DNA from 3 places in the Virgibacillus sp. L01 genome. Region 2 is predicted to be linked to each of the others. Evidence: riboswitches for the same ligand, from Rfam matches in the RefSeq annotation. Region 2 holds a riboswitch; each other region holds the start of a gene.
The links. A riboswitch is a leader RNA that binds a small molecule or an ion and turns the genes downstream of it on or off. The one in region 2 is predicted to bind cobalamin.
Positions count from the first base shown of each region.

Region 1: it holds a riboswitch for cobalamin, as region 2 does, so the genes downstream of both, ACTWQM_RS06705 (ABC transporter substrate-binding protein) here and ACTWQM_RS10035 (DUF4430 domain-containing protein) in region 2, are expected to answer to the same signal.
Region 3: it holds a riboswitch for cobalamin, as region 2 does, so the genes downstream of both, ACTWQM_RS03055 (acyl-CoA thioesterase) here and ACTWQM_RS10035 (DUF4430 domain-containing protein) in region 2, are expected to answer to the same signal.

Region 1 is NZ_JBQQCP010000002.1:318,585-324,173, reverse strand. Features, by position in the region: gene cbiB (adenosylcobinamide-phosphate synthase CbiB) at 1-627, opposite strand, end outside; gene ACTWQM_RS06715 (adenosylcobinamide amidohydrolase) at 631-2,091, opposite strand; gene ACTWQM_RS06710 (FecCD family ABC transporter permease) at 2,091-3,158, opposite strand; gene ACTWQM_RS06705 (ABC transporter substrate-binding protein) at 3,121-4,119, opposite strand; cobalamin riboswitch at 4,417-4,602, opposite strand; gene ACTWQM_RS06700 (hypothetical protein) at 5,064-5,589, opposite strand, start outside.
Region 2 is NZ_JBQQCP010000004.1:239,100-244,688, reverse strand. Features, by position in the region: gene ACTWQM_RS10050 (hypothetical protein) at 1-54, opposite strand, end outside; gene sigX (RNA polymerase sigma factor SigX) at 51-575, opposite strand; gene ACTWQM_RS10040 (ECF transporter S component) at 672-1,187, opposite strand; gene ACTWQM_RS10035 (DUF4430 domain-containing protein) at 1,193-1,624, opposite strand; cobalamin riboswitch at 1,937-2,120, opposite strand; gene ACTWQM_RS10030 (ATP-binding protein) at 2,144-3,907, opposite strand; gene ACTWQM_RS10025 (response regulator transcription factor) at 3,907-4,623, opposite strand; gene ccsB (c-type cytochrome biogenesis protein CcsB) at 4,678-5,589, opposite strand, start outside.
Region 3 is NZ_JBQQCP010000001.1:661,999-667,587, reverse strand. Features, by position in the region: gene ACTWQM_RS03070 (FIMAH domain-containing protein) at 1-146, shown strand, start outside; gene ACTWQM_RS03065 (DUF1659 domain-containing protein) at 486-710, shown strand; gene ACTWQM_RS03060 (hypothetical protein) at 838-999, opposite strand; gene ACTWQM_RS03055 (acyl-CoA thioesterase) at 1,118-1,588, opposite strand; cobalamin riboswitch at 1,737-1,963, opposite strand; gene ACTWQM_RS03050 (DUF1659 domain-containing protein) at 2,632-2,826, shown strand; gene ACTWQM_RS03045 (DUF2922 domain-containing protein) at 2,870-3,028, shown strand; gene ACTWQM_RS03040 (PTS sugar transporter subunit IIA) at 3,090-3,584, opposite strand; partial or broken gene ACTWQM_RS03035 (PTS transporter subunit EIIC) at 3,738-5,292, shown strand; gene ACTWQM_RS03030 (N-acetylmannosamine-6-phosphate 2-epimerase) at 5,296-5,589, shown strand, end outside.

The DNA.
Region 1 (5,589 bases), on a different contig from region 2:
ACTCGGCAGCCAGTTTAGTACATCATCAAAACGGGCAGATGCCCACCCGAATTGACTGTATCGTTCATTCTTATACCCAACCATCGAATCACACGTATTAACAGCACGATAAGTCATCGCAAAAGGCGCCCCGCCGATTAATGCAAAGAATAATGGGGCGGTAATGCCATCACTGACATTTTCTGCGACCGTTTCCACCGTTGCTCTAGTAATCTCACTTTCATTCAAATGTTTTGTGTCTCTTCCAACAATCATGGCAACCTGGCATCTGGCTGTTCGTATATCTTCTTTTTTTAAAGGCTGATAGACTTTCTTAGCAGCTTTTTTCAAATCGTTTTGGGCGATCGTCGTTGCAATGATTACTGCTTCGGCTGTGATGCCGGCCAAGAAATGAAGATGGTACGCTCCCGATATAATGAGGAATGTCATTGAAAATACAGTCACTCCAATTACAATTAACAAAAAAGCCCCTGTAGCCTTACGGGTGTTCCCATTATTCAAATAACGCTCCAGCCGGGAAATGAGGGATCCTACCCATCGTACTGGATGTGGTAAAGAGGGCGGATCACCAATGATTCGGTCGATCATTAAGGCTAGTGAAATACTGAGTAAATGATGAATGATCATACTCTACCTCGCTTGATAATACTGGATTGCCTTCCTTGTTTCTGTATAAACACTTTTTCCGATGAGCTGACCAAGCTCCGTTGCTGTTCCTGCATATGGCAAATCTTCCCCTTGTTGGGTAGCTGCAATCAGCATGCTGTCTGTCGAGGTTCCTGTTGCAATCGTATTTGTCCTGCTATCTTTTATTTCCAGCTCACGTAAAACTTGGGATTTTGCTTCTGTTGCAGTCATCGTCGCCTGAATAAAAGCTTCTTCTGTTAGTCTACCGTTCACAAATAACCAAATGTTAATTGTTCCCTGTTTTATCGGGTGACTCCGTTCAGAGGCTCTTGTACTATCTGTTGCATTGCCAACCCCCGCTGTTACGACGGTCAAGAGCGAAAATGTTTCTTTTTCCCAAAAACCATATGCAACATCCTTCAACTGAACCGCCGTCATCATGCCAACAGTTTGTGAGAGGTCAAACCCATAATGTGTAAGATATTCGTTCATTTCCGCTTTATGATCGGAACAATCATAATCACTTGGGACATGACGATTAATAAAGTAACTGTTCCAGCCAATGCCAGCTCCACACACGCCTGATGATAGGGTTCTTAATGGTAGTGGTGCACGGATAGTAATGTGTTCCTGTTTCACGCTCAACAAAGATGAATCAATTATTGTTTTATCCGGTAATACTTCATCTTCAGCTGGAATTAAGTGCATTTGCGGTTTAGCGATTGCTGGATGCGGATGTTTTTTCACCTCGGTTTGATATACCTCGTTAACCATGGACTCTGTTAACACACCATCCGGCATATGTAATGCCTTCGTTTGTCCGTCATGCATTAATAACAGGCGATCACAATATAGGCTTGCAAGGTTCAAGTCATGAAAAATTGAAACGACAGTCAGTCCTTGCTGTTTCGCACCTTTTTTCAACAAATCAAGCAAATCCTTTTGATAGGCTAAATCAAGATGATTCGTTGGTTCATCCAACAGCAATATGTCCGGTTGCTGGGCTAAAGCTTGGGCAAGAAATACACGCTGCTGCTCACCACCTGACAGCTCCTGTAAAGATTTATGCTGGAAGCCAACTATATTTGTCTGTTCCATTACCATTTGAAGCACTTTTTCATCCTCAGGTGACCAAGTCTGAAATAATCCCTGATGATGTGCATACCTTCCAAGTGCTACCGTTTCCTTCACAGTGTATGGAAAAGCGTGTGTAGTCAGCTGGGATAAAACCGCCATTTTCCGAGCAAGTTCTTTCTGTGAAAAATTAACCAGATTCTGGTTATCCACCTGAATCGATCCAGAAGTACATGGAATTAATCCACTGATTAGTTTCAAGAGGGTTGTTTTCCCGCTTCCATTTGGTCCTAATATCCCAAAAAATTCACCTTTGGAAACGGAGAAACCAATATTTTTAATAACAGGCTTTCCGTCGTAGCCTCCTGAGACATTTTCCAAGTCTAACATTACATACCGCCTCTCGTTCCTTTGCGTTGTCCCATTAGAATAAATGCAAACACTGGTGCGCCTATCAAAGCTGTAATCACTCCTATTGGCAGGATTGTCGGAGATATGATTGTCCGTGATACAAGGTCTGTCAGCATTAAAAAGCCAGCGCCTGTTAAAATTGAAAGTGGTAAAAGATGAATATGATCAGGTCCCCATAGCCGCCTTGTTAAATGGGGAATCACTAAGCCAACAAAACCAATCGCACCAGAAACCGCCACGGCTGCGCCTGTTAATATTGATCCGGCAATAAGGACCACCATTTTCCGTTTCTGCACGTCGACACCTAAATGCTGTGCTCGTTCTTCCCCAAATGACATGGCATTTAATTCCTTACTATTAATAAGAAGTAATAGGGCACCGAGAATGAAAAACGGGATAATAATACCTATATAGCTCCAGCCTCTCATGGATACACTTCCAAGCAGCCAGCCCATAATTTGTTGTAACTGTTCACCCGTAAACGCAATGATTAAGGAGATTAATGAGCCCAAAAAGGAACTGAAAATAATTCCTGTTAAAATAATCGTCTCAACCCGCATCGTCCGGTCAACGCGTCGTGCAAAAAACAATACAAGAAAAATGGTCATTAAGGCTGTCGTAATACTCATAACCGGTAATGTATAAAGTCCAAGAAAAGGAATGGAAATTTTAAAAAACAGTGTTGCAACTGCCCCAACTGAAGCACCAGAGGAGACACCTAATATATACGGATCAGCCAGTGGATTTCGCAGCAAGCCTTGAAAGGCCGCCCCTGCAATTGCAAGAGACGCCCCAACTAGACCAGCTAGAAACACTCTGGGTAAACGAATTTCGAAAACAATATTTTTATACATCTGATCAACTTGATCAGCAATAGGTAGGCGAAAAATTTGAGCACCAATAATCCTCACTGTATCTGAAATAGGAATAGAAACACTGCCAACCGATACAGCAGTCAGCATGGATATAATTAAGAATGCCAATGCTAGTACATAGGCGAATAAATACTTACTCTTCAAATAATTCCGGGTAGACAACCTTAGCAATCTCCTTTGCACCCTCAGCTAACCGAGGCCCTGGACGACTTACAATATCGGAATTAACATCATATACTTGTTCGTTTGCAACAGCATTCATATCCCCCCAGCCATCACGACTAGTTACCTGCTTTACTGGATTCTCAACATAACCTCCATAAGTCGTTATAATAACATCAGGATTCATTTCCAAAATAGCCTCTGGATCAATTGGAACCCAGCCATCCAGTTTTCCAGCGGCATTATCTGCATTAACAATTTCTAAAAGTGCATCAAAAAATGTGTTTTTTCCTGCCGTGTAAAGATCTGGAGCCGGTGCAACTTCAAAAAAGACGGACTTTCGTTCATCCTCACTGATTGCTGCGGTCTTTTCTCTAAGTAAAGCGAAGTCCTCTTCCATACCACCGACAACTTCCGATGCTTTTTCCTCTGTACCCGTGACCTTACCAATCTGCTTAATAGATGTATAAGTGCCTTCAATATCCTGTGCATTATTAACGACAAACACATTAATACCAGAATCACGAAGCTGCTGCAGTCCTTCCTGAGAACTTTGTGCACTGGACGCATGCGCAAGGACGAGGTCAGGTTTAAGACTAATAATGACCTCTATGTTCAATTCCATACCACCAATTTTTTCTATTTCCTTTACCTCTTCGGGATAATTATCATGGTCTGAAACACCTACTATTTTATCCCCTAATCCAAGTGCAAAGGCAATTTCTGTATTACTTGGAATAACAGAAACAATTCGCTCCGGTTTTTCATCGATCGTCAACTCATTATCAAGTGCATCCGTAACAGTTAATGGAAATGTGGAATCCGCTGTTTCCCCTGACTCTTCTGTTTGGTCCGTATTTTCATTTGTGCTTTGATCTTGACTCTCAGTATCTGTCCCTCCAGAAGCACAACCAATTAAAAGCCCCGCTGTAAGCACTATCAAAAGTAAAAATGAAAGAATCTTTTTCACGTTATTTCCTCCTCGGCGGGACAGGGGGACAGGTACCTTGTCCCAGTTTGATACGCGGGACGATAATCCTGTCCCCCCTGTCCCACTCCTCTTATTTAGTATTTTTTAGAAAACTCGGCTTATCGCCAAGCATTAATGGCGAAAGCCTTAGTTGCACTTATGCAGTAAGAAAGGATTTATACTTTCTTAACTGCGAACATAAAAAAAACATCTTCACGAGAAATGAAGATGGATATGTAAAAGGGCAGCCAAAAGCAAACTTGTCCCATTTACACCTTCCTATTCCCCGTAGGTTTGGTGCACAGATGGTAACAGGCAGGTCTCCTGGCTTATGGTCATCACTTACTGTACCTTCCCATACATATAAATGCACAGTGGACATTAACAGCTAGCTCGCAAATACAGTGACGGGATCGCGCTGGACTCTCACCAGCTTCCCTATTAAGATTTCTAATTGAAATCACCTGTACCTCTAAATCTATTAAATTATTCGCTACATTTCATAGTATACATATTTCTACAATTCTTGTCACTGTTTTTAAGAAAAGACGATAGTTAGGGACAAGTAGTACTTAAACAAAAGAATCCACAAAAATACTTTAGCGGACACCAAAGCCCTTATTTGCCAGAAACACCCTTGTCTTATCCTGATATATGTAAAATAAGGTCCACTGTGGCCGCTTTAATACAAAAAGTGTTATTTTTAGCAAAATAGTGGCTCCTGTGTCCGCTTAGAAAACTTGTCTTATCGCCCTTAATGGCGAAAGCCTTAGTTGCACTAATGCAGTAAGAAAGGATTTATGCTTTCTTATCTGCCAACAAATAATCTGGCTTTTAGGTTCCTTTTGAAACATTGATTCCTTCACCGGCGACAGGGAAACTTAATATGAGGGGGCCCCCCTCATTACACTTACAATTTCGCCACATCCATTTAGCTCCAAAAATTATACCATCCCTCGCATAAACACAAGCACCGGTCTATATTTTTCATAATGTGATTTCACTTTTCGGATAAGACCCTTGCACTCCCTTTCATCCATACATTTAACAACTTCTATTGCATTGTCGTCCCTCTCGTTGCTAATTGTTATATTTATTAATTCATCTTCATTCGTAATGTTAATGTATAAAGGGCGTGCATCGTGGTCTGCTACTGATCCTGAGAATGTTGTTAATAACAAGTCAATTGTGACATCCGCACTATCTTGATCTTCACATTCGAACACTTCCACAGCATTCTCCTTCACCTGTCTGCTAAGGTTAATAATCCGCCCTCCATCAGCCTCGAGTACATTGATATATCGAGTAGTGAAGTTTGGCTCAGTCGGTTCCCGGTTTTCGTTTGGGTCCACACCAATATTTTCATACCTTACCTTGAATGGGGGGATGTAGCTGTTTTTCGGTGGTTTTCTTAAATAATTAAAATAGAACAACGATGCAATTAATATTCCTATAAAATAAGCCATTAAA
Region 2 (5,589 bases):
CATTTGTTCTAACGATTCCTTAATCTGCTCTTCATTGTTGTCGAATGTTTTCACAGTACATCTCCTCCTTCACTTATGTATTTGCTCAATGTCCTCAGCCCACGATGCTGTGTTGTCTTCACTTTGCTGACACTGAAATTTAAAATATCTGCTGTCTCTTGAATAGAAAATGATTGTATGTACCGTAATATTAAAACACTTTTTTGATCTGATGTGCATTTGTCCATATAACGATAAACATTTTTCATTTGTTCATTTTGCACAGCAATTTCATCTGGGAGTGGATTTTGATCTTGAATTAATTCCCCTTTTTCATTCCAGTCAAAGAATTCCAGAATGCGATTTCGTTTTCTTTTTTGAGAGCGAAAATAATCGATTGTTATGTGCCGTGCTATCGAAAACAGCCACGTTTTCTCTGAGCTGTCACCTTTAAATGAATCGTAGGATTTTAAAACTTTTATATATACTTCCTGAACGAGGTCTTCACAAGTTTCTTTATCCTTCACCATGTAAAATATAAATTGGCATAAATCATGATGGTAATTATTATAAAATTTCTCAAAAACGGCCTTCATAAAGATCCCCCGTTCAATTATATAGTCGATTAATGGCATAATAAAGTTACAGCTTATTAATACTATATTAGAAAAGCGTAAAAATACCAACCTAATTTAGTTGGTATTTTGCAAATAGAAATGTTTTTCAGCATAATTTCTAAAAAAATGAGCGATTACTGGATATAACAAAATCATAAATACTCCATTGCCGATTGCGTGATAAGTGTCAAATGGTAATCCCGCCAGGTAGTACGGAAGAAATTTTCCGGTAACTGAATATGTTGTCAGTGAAATAATAAATCCGTATAAATAGCCACTAATTATCGCAAAAAACACTAGTATAAATCCTGGAATTTTAGCAGGATATTTTCCTAAGAATCCACTTAATATTCCGATTAGCGCCCAGGCAACTACTTGCCAAATTGTCCATATTCCCATTCCTAATATCATATTAGACAAGAATGTAGTTAAAATAGCTAGCAATATAGCTGCTACTGGACCTAATAATAAGCCACAAACAATAATTAACGATGTGACAGGCTGGACATTTGGAAGAAATGCAAAAGCGAATCTCCCAACGACCGCCAATGCAGCAAGCAGTGCTAGTAACGTGAGTTTATAAGTATTCAATTAAATCATTCCCAGGCTTGCAGATCAAATGTCACTTTGTCACCTGGTGATAACTTATATTCTTTTGCGCCAACTGTAGGCATTTCACCATTCACAGTAAACATCCATGATTTTTGCTCGCCATCCTTAGGTGCAACACCATCAATTGAGGTTATAAATCCACCATCAAAATCAGTTTTTACTTCAAAGTTCTTTTCCATTACTTCCATAAGGGTTGCCCCTTCTTCAACTTCAACCTCTTCTTCATTAATATATTCGGAACCTTTACCTTTTGAAATTGTAATCCGAACCGTTTCTTCACTCTGTTCCTCTGAGCTCTCAGCTTCTGTATTTTCCTTTTCCTGGCTATTTGTCTGCCCTTGTTCGTCAGCACCACACCCGACCAATAAACCAATTACGACCAGTAATGATGCAATACGTAAAAACCATTTATTCATTTTCCCATTCCTCCATTTCTATTTTATATTGAGGAGAATTGGACGTCGGAAACCTATACATTGAAAAAATTAGTACTAAGTATCAATCGAATATCTTCATTTATAGAAAACCCGGCATTCTCTATAAGAATTCTATACAAGTTTATTTTTCTTTCTAGAATCCCTAAATCTTTAGAGTGCAGGCAGAATTACTTCCTTACTGCATAAAAAAACTAACCCCTTCTACAGAGTTAGCTAAGCAGACAACCGATACATAAAATTAATCATTTACAATGTGCTCGGTTCTCCCAATCACTCACATCCTCGAAGCACTGAAACGTTAGAGAATTGGCAGGTCTACTGACTTGTGATTCACGCCTACTATAAGTCCTTCCCATGTGACGAATCACACAGTGGCTTGCACTTATTTCGTATCTCACATACAGTTGCGAGGACAGTTCCTGCTTTTCACAGGATTCCCTATTAAGTAATTACACCAAGCTCTATAACTTTATTCAATTCCATATTATCATATCATATTTACTGCTCTTGTAAAGGTAGTTTAAACGTAAATGTTGTACCCTCATTAACTTTACTGTTAACCGTGATCGAGCCATTATGGGCTTCAACAATATTTTTGGCAATTGAAAGTCCAAGTCCTGTACCTTTTTTCTTACTATTCTTCATGCGTGATTTATCTGCTTTATAAAAACGTTCAAAGACAAATGGTAAATCATCTTCTGGAATCCCGCCCCCATTATCATTTACGGATACATTAAAATCAGCAGTATTGCTCTCAATAATCACATTAACTTTTCCATTTTCATTAGAATGTCTAATTGCATTATCGATTAGATTTGTTAAAACCTGCTCCACACGATCTTGGTCAATGTTTATTTGATGATTGGTAATGTCTTTCGTTAAATCTAATTTAACATTATTTTCATCTGCTAACCCTTTAAACTTTTTCAAAATACGCTCAACAAATGATTCTACTTCTACACTTTCTTTATTTAACTGTATATGACCTGCCTCCATCCGTGCTAAATCCAGCAGTTCGTTCACCAAACGACCCATTCTTAATGATTCATCATGGATAATTTGTGCAAGCTCATTTTTATCTTCTGTGCTTTCTGCCACATCATCAACAATTGCTTCACTATATCCTTGTAACATGGAAATAGGTGTTCTCAGTTCATGGGATACATTTGCGATAAAGTCTTTCCTTAGCTTATCTAATCGACGTTCCTCTGTCATATCACGAATAACAGCCACTGCTCCACGTACATATGTCTGATCATATAAAGGCGTCATAATCATTACCCATGTACGTCCTTGTATATTAATTTCATGTATAGCTTCTTTTTCATCATGAATAACATTCGTTAAAATTTCATCTAAAGGCTTCGGTGCTTTATGATTGCTTTTAGAATCTTTCATATCGTTTTCGTAATATAAATTTTCAATAAATCGCTCTGCAGGAGGATTTGTGATCAGCATATCACTATTTCGGTTAAATGTAATAACACCGTCCGCCATGGAACTTACGATACTTGAAAGCTGTTCTTTCTCCTGTCTTAACGCATTAATGTGAAACTTCAATTGTCTGCCCATTCGATTAAATGCCATTGCAAGTTCACCAATTTCATCGTGTGTTAAAATTGGTACTTTTGTATTGAATTCTCCTCTTGTAAGGTCAAAAGCTGCTTCCCTCATTTTGATTAAAGGAGACGTTATCCTCGTAGAAAGGAAAAAAGCAAAAATAGTTGTTAAAATAATAGCTATCCCAGCTGCAAGAAAGATAATTTTAGTTGTTTCAGCTTTCGTCTGGTTTACGATATCAAGCGATTGATATACAAAAACTGCACCATCCTTGCTAACTGGAGTACCAACAATCATAACTTTATCATTCCCATCAGGTAAGAAAATTTGTTTCTTTACATTTTCACCACTGGAGATAACTTCCATTAAATTATTTTTTTCTTTCAGCCATTGGCTATTCAATTTACCAAGTTCGCTATTAATACTTTCAGATGACCATAAATCTCCATTCTCATAGATAATAGCTAAGGTGCTGGCTGGATCTTTCACACGTTCTGCTGTCTCTAAGGCCAATTGTTGATTATCATATTGCTCTACCATATGCGAAACCTTTGTTGCAGTTTGCATCATATCATTTTCAGCCTGATCAACATGAAAATTTTCAAAGAACTCCAAAAGTAAAATGGTTAATATAAATAATACAAAAGAAACTAGCAATAATATCGTTATTGCTAGCTTTCCTACAACACTACGCCAAAACATTATACATCATCTACCTCAAATTTATACCCGACGCCCCAGACAGTAACAATCATCTTAGCAGCTTCTTTAGATACTTTATTTAGTTTCTCACGTAGCCGTTTCACATGTGTATCTACAGTACGTAAATCCCCAAAAAATTCATATTGCCAAACTTCTTTTAACAGAAGCTCCCGTGAAAATACCTTATCTGGAGATTCTGCTAAGAAACATAACAATTCATACTCTTTTGGAGTTAGACTAACTTCAGTATCATCAGCCGTAACTCGATGAGCATCATAATCTATGGTCAAATGAGGAAACACGATTAGATTTTTTGTAGGTGTCTCCACTTCATTGAAGTTAGTCGTAGAAACTCGGCGCAGCAATGCCTTCACACGTAAAACTACTTCTCTTGGACTGAATGGTTTTACAATGTAATCATCGGTACCTACTTCAAACCCTTGAACACGATTTGCTTCCTCTCCTTTTGCTGTAAGCATTATAATAGGAGTCATTTTCTTTTTTCGTAATTGTTGTGTAACTTCAATTCCATCCATTTCCGGCATCATAATATCTAATAGAATAACATCATAGTCATTTTGTAGTGCAAGATCTAATGCCTCAGTACCATTTTCTGCTTCTTCGACAATTAATTCTTCTTTTTCCAGGTACATTTTAATTAGACGGCGAATTCTTTCCTCATCGTCTACAACTAACACTTTAGCGTTTGATTCCATCTAAGTTCCCCCTAACCAATAGTATAAATGAAAAACTTACCAACTGCTAGTCCATTACGCGTATGAATGAAGACCAGCTAAAATCAGATTAACAGCAAGCAGATTAAACATAATAATTGCAAATCCACCAACCGCAAGCCAAGCAGACTTTTCACCATGCCAGCCTCGGGATAATCGCAAGTGTAGAAATGCTGCATAAAAGAACCAGGTTACTAATGCCCATACTTCTTTCGGGTCCCATCCCCAAAAGCGGTCCCATGCTATTTGAGCCCAAATAGATGCAAATATTATTCCGCCAAGAGTGAAAACAGGAAAACCAATTGCTACTGCTCGATAAGAAACTTCGTCCAGTAGATCGGGTTTTACTTTCTTAAGTAACGGTTGAATTGCTGCACCAACTCTTTTACGCAGGATTAATCTAATCATTCCATATATAACCAAACCTGTCAGTACTGACCATATAATTGTATTAAATTTCCTGGCTGCATCGACACCATACATCCACCCCGGCGCGTCAAATAATGCCTCCATCCTATCACCGGTTATCAAAGTACCTTCATTAGGTCCAGCAATAGGAGGTAAATGATAGTCGGTACTAACTGTACTATTATTTACTGTATATTCAAATTGAGCACTGTATCCAGAAACGTTAAATATTACAGTAATTACACTGAAGCCAATAAATACAACCAGAGAAAATAATACGATTTCTAACCACGTAGTACGCTTACTCCTAACTGATTGATCGACTTGTCTAATTAAATAAATCAGACCTGCAACAAAACTTATCGATAGAATTGCCTCTCCAAGAGACACTGTTGTTACATGAATATATAGCCAGTGACTTTGCAGCGACGGTACCAGAGGGGCAATCTCGGTTGGAAACATACTCGCATAGGCAATTATTATCATTGCAACCGGTAATGCAAACAACCCCAAGATATTAAGCTTGTAAATAAAATAGAT
Region 3 (5,589 bases), on a different contig from region 2:
ACTATGAAAAAGAACATCTAGACCAAGCGATTAAGCATCTGGATGACTTCCTTAAGCACTTAGAGAACAGTAGTGTCACGAAAGAACTGAAGAGTTTACTTGAGAGTAATATAGCATCGATAAAAGAATCGTTCTTAAAAGAATAAGGTTTTATCGAAGAGTAAGCAATTTTATGTTGCTTACTCTTTTTTATGGGATCGAGCGGGTAGGGCGTGGTATCGTACGAGTGGAGCTGAAAGTCGAGCGAGGAGGGCTGAAACTCGAGCGACAGCCCTATTCCAATAATGCTGCGCCGAAAATCTTCTGCTGTGTAAGAAAACAACTCAATAGGTCATTTTCTGCTAAAGCACAAAATCCCTTTCTTTTAAGTACTATCGTTTCTCCAAACAAAAAAGAGGCATTAACATCCAAAAATATTTTTATTATTTCCGATGCCACTTTTCAGTCGTGAGGTTCGATAGTATGTGTGAAAGGAGGTGACCGACATGGCAGTAGCACAAATGATGAACTCACGTATGAGCCTGGTTTTGGATAACGGCATTGACGAAATATCAGGTAAGCAGCTCTTCAAGACAAAGAGCTTCAACAACGTAAAGATTGCTGCAACGGCTGATCAGTTATATTCAATCGCTAACGCAGTCGTCGTTTTACAGCAGCGCCCACTTTTAAGCATCGATCGAAAAGACAGTTCCGAACTTAGAGGGGCATAATCGATCACATTCTAAAAAATAAGGAAGGGAAGGAGGGAATACGATGAAGAAACTTGAACTTAAATTTTTAAACACTGAAGGAAAAACAGTAACCTATTCGGGCTGAACTCATATGCGTGGTCGATTTTTACCTGCTTGGTTCCGTCGAATCTGTCTTTTGAATGGATACAGAGGACCCATTCTTCCAACAATCTCCATCCAAGTCCAACCGGTACATCGTTTCAGTAATTGCTGGTGCAAACGAGACGATTCGCTTTGGCAGAACTGTGTAGTTTACCTCTCGTTCCAAATGATCCGTTACCTTTCACATAAAAAAATCCCCCAATCGTTTTCTCTGCTTTAAGTGAAGTAGATTGGGAGATAGTTGTCATGTATTTAAGCAAGTCGCGCACATCTTAAACGTAATATTATCGCGCGAGTACACGGCGCTTTCGGTTTTCTTTTCGGATAGGGGCCGATTCATACCACGCTTTTTCCTCTTTCGAAACTGGATATACGTTGGAAACCGGAATTGGTTTACCTGCTTTATCAACGGCGACCATTGTTAGAAAAGATTCTGTTGTCAGTTGTTCACTGTTATTTATCAGGTCGTTTGCCGTTACTTTGACGAATATCTCCATCGAGCTGCTTCCGGTGTATGTTACATATGCCTCGAGTGTCAGGGAATCGCCAACTTTTGCTGATGAAAGGAAGTCAACTGAATCAATTGAGGCAGTTACAACCGCACTCTTGGCATGTTTCATTGCCGTCAGTGCTGCAATTTCATCAATATATGCAAGGACCTTTCCGCCGAAAATGGTATCCATATGATTGGTATCCGGTGGTAGCACAAGTCTTGTTTGTACCGTTTTGGTACTGCTGATAGCTGTTTTTTCCATCATTTTTCCTCCTCGTAAAAAAACCAATACAATAAAAAAAGCCCTCCATTTATTGAAGGCTTGTTATCACAATCTGCGTGCATTGGAAATCCTACCACTGGCAGTCCAATGCAATGTTGCGTAACACCCTCCTATCTCCCGTAGGAAAAAAATGTTCTTCCTTATGGCAGGTATCCTGGCTTAGCTTCATGGACAATTCTCTATGTCCTTCCCATTCGAAATTGAACAGTGGACATGCAGGCTGCGAATAGTCGAAATATGCAGCCGGATTTAGAGACGTCTCAGCAATACAGTGGCGGGACCGCGCTGAACTTTCATCAGCTTCCCTTTTCAGCCTTGTCTTTGTACAAGGCCACCATAAGGCATCCTATTAAATTTTCTTCCAAAGCTATCTTAACACATCTGTTACAACGTTGTACGAAAAAATTACTAACAAGTGAATCCTATTTAAATTAACCAAAATCCATCTAAAAGGTACGCTAGCGATTGAACCAACTAACTGTCCGGCATTGATCAAACGTTTGATCAATTTTTTGTCGTCCACCTGGCATCCGTGACTTCATCTTCCTGCAGCGTTACTTCTTCTATGGCAAATGACGCGCGAAACAGCCAGGCATCATAAAAGATACGTTCCCGCCGAGAGCTGTGGATGAGCTCGCCTTTATTCTCGGATAAATCTCCAAAAAATAGTATAGCACACAAATTCCAGTTAAATATGATGTTGATTTTCGGCCACCGCCGGTAATCCTCTTCTTTATTGATTTAGACAGGCTTCGCTAAGGTGAGTCTGTTTTTAAATATTTGCAGCAAGCTCGCGCGACAATAATCAAACTCGCGCGACAGCCTTTTCCAATGACGATGATTTCTGCCGCCGCCGAAAATCCTCAACTTAAATCTAATAGGTCATTTTCTGCTAAAGCAGAAAATCCCTTTCTTTTAAGTACTATCGTTTCTCAAGCCGGAAAGGTGGCATAGTGTCGAAAAAAATCTTTTATTTTCGATGCCACTTTTCACACGTGAGTTCATGAAGGGAAGTGATCGACATGGCAGTAGCACAAATGATGAACTCACGTATGAGCCTGATTTTGGATAACGGCATTGATGAAATATTAGGTAAGCAGCTTTTCAAGATAAAGAGCTTTAACAACGTAAAGATTGCTGCAACGGCTGATCAGTTATATTCAATCGCTAACATTCTAAAAAATAAGGAAGGGAGGGAATACAATGAAGAAACTTGAACTTAAATTTATAACCACTGAAGGCAAAACAGTAACATAATCACTGGAAAAGCCAATCGAGCCAGTTGACCCTGTAGCAGTTAAAGCTGCAATGGACGAGATCATCGCACAAGATGCATTCACATCATTTGGCGGTAGTCTGGTAACTATCAAAAGCGCACGCGCAGTGGAACGCAATGTGTGGGAAGTTGAATTAGCATAATATGAGGGCCAGCGCGGGGGTGCGCTGGTCTGATATTTTTTTAGAGTGGATTACTAACACCCTATTTCACAACAGTTAATATTTCATCTTCTCCTGCAGTTACTTTACTTTGTTTAGTATAGTTAATCTCCCGCATACTATCGGTATTGGTAATGACAACTGGGATGATTGTGCTTTTGGCTTTCTCTTCAATAACTGTTTTATCAAAACTGATCAGTTTATCACCTTGTTTAACGTGATCACCTTCTTGGATATGGGGAGTAAATCCTTCTCCATTTAGACTGACGGTTTCCAACCCAATGTGAATTAAAATTTCTGCTCCATTGACAGCTTGAATTCCCACCGCATGATTTGTTGGGAATAATTGCATAATTTTTCCGTCTACAGGTGATATGACAGTGCTAGTTTGAGGAAATATGGCAATACCATTACCCATCATTTTTTGGGAAAAGACCGGATCAGGGACATCCTCTAATAAAACCGTTCCGCCGCTGACAGTTGCATGCAGGGTGACACTATGTTGTTCTTCTTTTTTACCAAAAATCTTTTTTAGCATTTTAAATCCTCCTACGTTGTTTGGGGAGTATAGCTTATGTGATTAGATATCTGGAATTATTTTAAATAGTTTAAAATTTCCTCTTGATAAAAATAGTTTACAATATTATTATATAACTGTAAACTGTTTTCAAAACGAGGGAGAGGTGAAACAATGAAGGAAAAAAAGAAAAGTGTTTTCTTTGAGAAAGCGCAACGATTTGGGAAATCATTTATGTTACCGATTGCAGTTCTGCCTGCAGCAGGTTTGTTACTAGGTATAGGTGGAGCTTTTAGTAACGCAGCTACAATAGAAGCATATCCTTTTCTTGATGTAGCTTTGGCTGCAAGCTATTTTTACCATTATGAGTTCGGCAGGTAGTATTGTTTTTGCCAACTTGCCGGTAATTTTTGCAGTAGGTATTGCTATTGGACTTGCCAGAGCGGATAAAGGTACAGCAGCTCTTGCGGCAGTATTAGGTTTCCTGGTTATGCATGCGACAATAAATGCTATGCTGACGATAACAGGGGAACTTGCAGAAAGTGGTATTGCCGAAGTAGGGCAGGGTATGGTATTAGGTATTCAATCACTTGAGACTGGTGTATTTGGCGGTGTTCTTTTAGGACTGCTGGCCTATTGGCTGCATCAACGCTTTAATAAGATTGAGTTGCCACGTTTTCTTGGATTTTTTGGAGGTTCACGTTTTATACCAATTGTAACCTCTTTTGCATCAATCTTTTTAGGAATAATTCTATTTTACGTGTGGCCTGTTATCCAAGAAGGTATCTTTTCTTTAGGCGGATTGGTTGAGGCAACGGGCTATCTAGGTACACTTATTTATGGATTTATTTTGCGTTTACTAGGACCATTTGGACTGCATCATATCTTTTATCTGCCGTTTTGGACAACAAGCTTAGGTGGATCGATGGTTATTGATGGTTCTCTTGTTGAGGGAACACAACGAATATTCTTCGCTCAGTTGGCTAACGCAGAATCTGTTAATCAATTCTTTATGGGAACTGCTCGCTTCATGTCTGGGCGCCACATAACGATGATGTTTGGACTGCTTGGAGCTTGTTTGGCTATGTATCATACAGCAAAGCCAAAGAACAAGAAAAAGGTTCTTGGGTTGTTGCTTTCAGCTGGTCTGACATCATTCTTAACAGGTATTACTGAACCAATTGAATTTTCATTCTTGTTTGTTGCACCAGTATTATACGTTATTCATGCATTCTATGATGGTTTAGCATTTATGCTGGCTCATATGGCCGAGATTACAATCGGTCAAACATTCTCTGGTGGCTTTATTGACTTCATGCTGTTCGGTGTATTGCAGGGAGCGGATAAAACAAATTGGTTTATGGTTCCGATTATAGGTATCCCGTGGTTCTTCCTGTATTATTTCACATTCCGATTTATGATTAACAAATTTAATTATAAAACTCCTGGACGTGAGGACGAAGATATGGAAGAAATGACGTTCACCAAAACGGAACGAGCAAATGCTATTATTGCTGGTTTAGGCGGGGATAAAAACATTAAGGATGTTGATGCATGTGCTACTCGACTAAGAGTAAGTGTGCACCAATCAGATCTCGTAAGTAAGGATGAACTGACCAAGACTGGAGCTAAGGGTGTCGTAGCAAGTGGAAATGGTATTCAAGTTGTCTATGGCCCAGAAGTAACTGGTATTAAAAATGAAGTTGAAGAAGCGTTAGGAGATAATTAGAAGATGAAAGTATTAAAGCAGCTAGAAAAACAACTTGTCGTATCGTGTCAGGCTCTGGAGGATGAGGCATTACATTCTTCTTTTGTTATGGGAAAAATGGCTACCGCAGCTTTTCAGGGAGGAGCTGCTGGTATTCGGGCAAACACGGTCACTGATATAAAAGAAATTAAAAATCAAGTGAATCTTCCTGTTATTGGGATTATAAAGCAGGACTATGATGATAGTGCTATCTATATAACTCCGACATTGCAGGAAGTGAAGGCATTACTGCATACAGATGTTGATATGATTGCAATC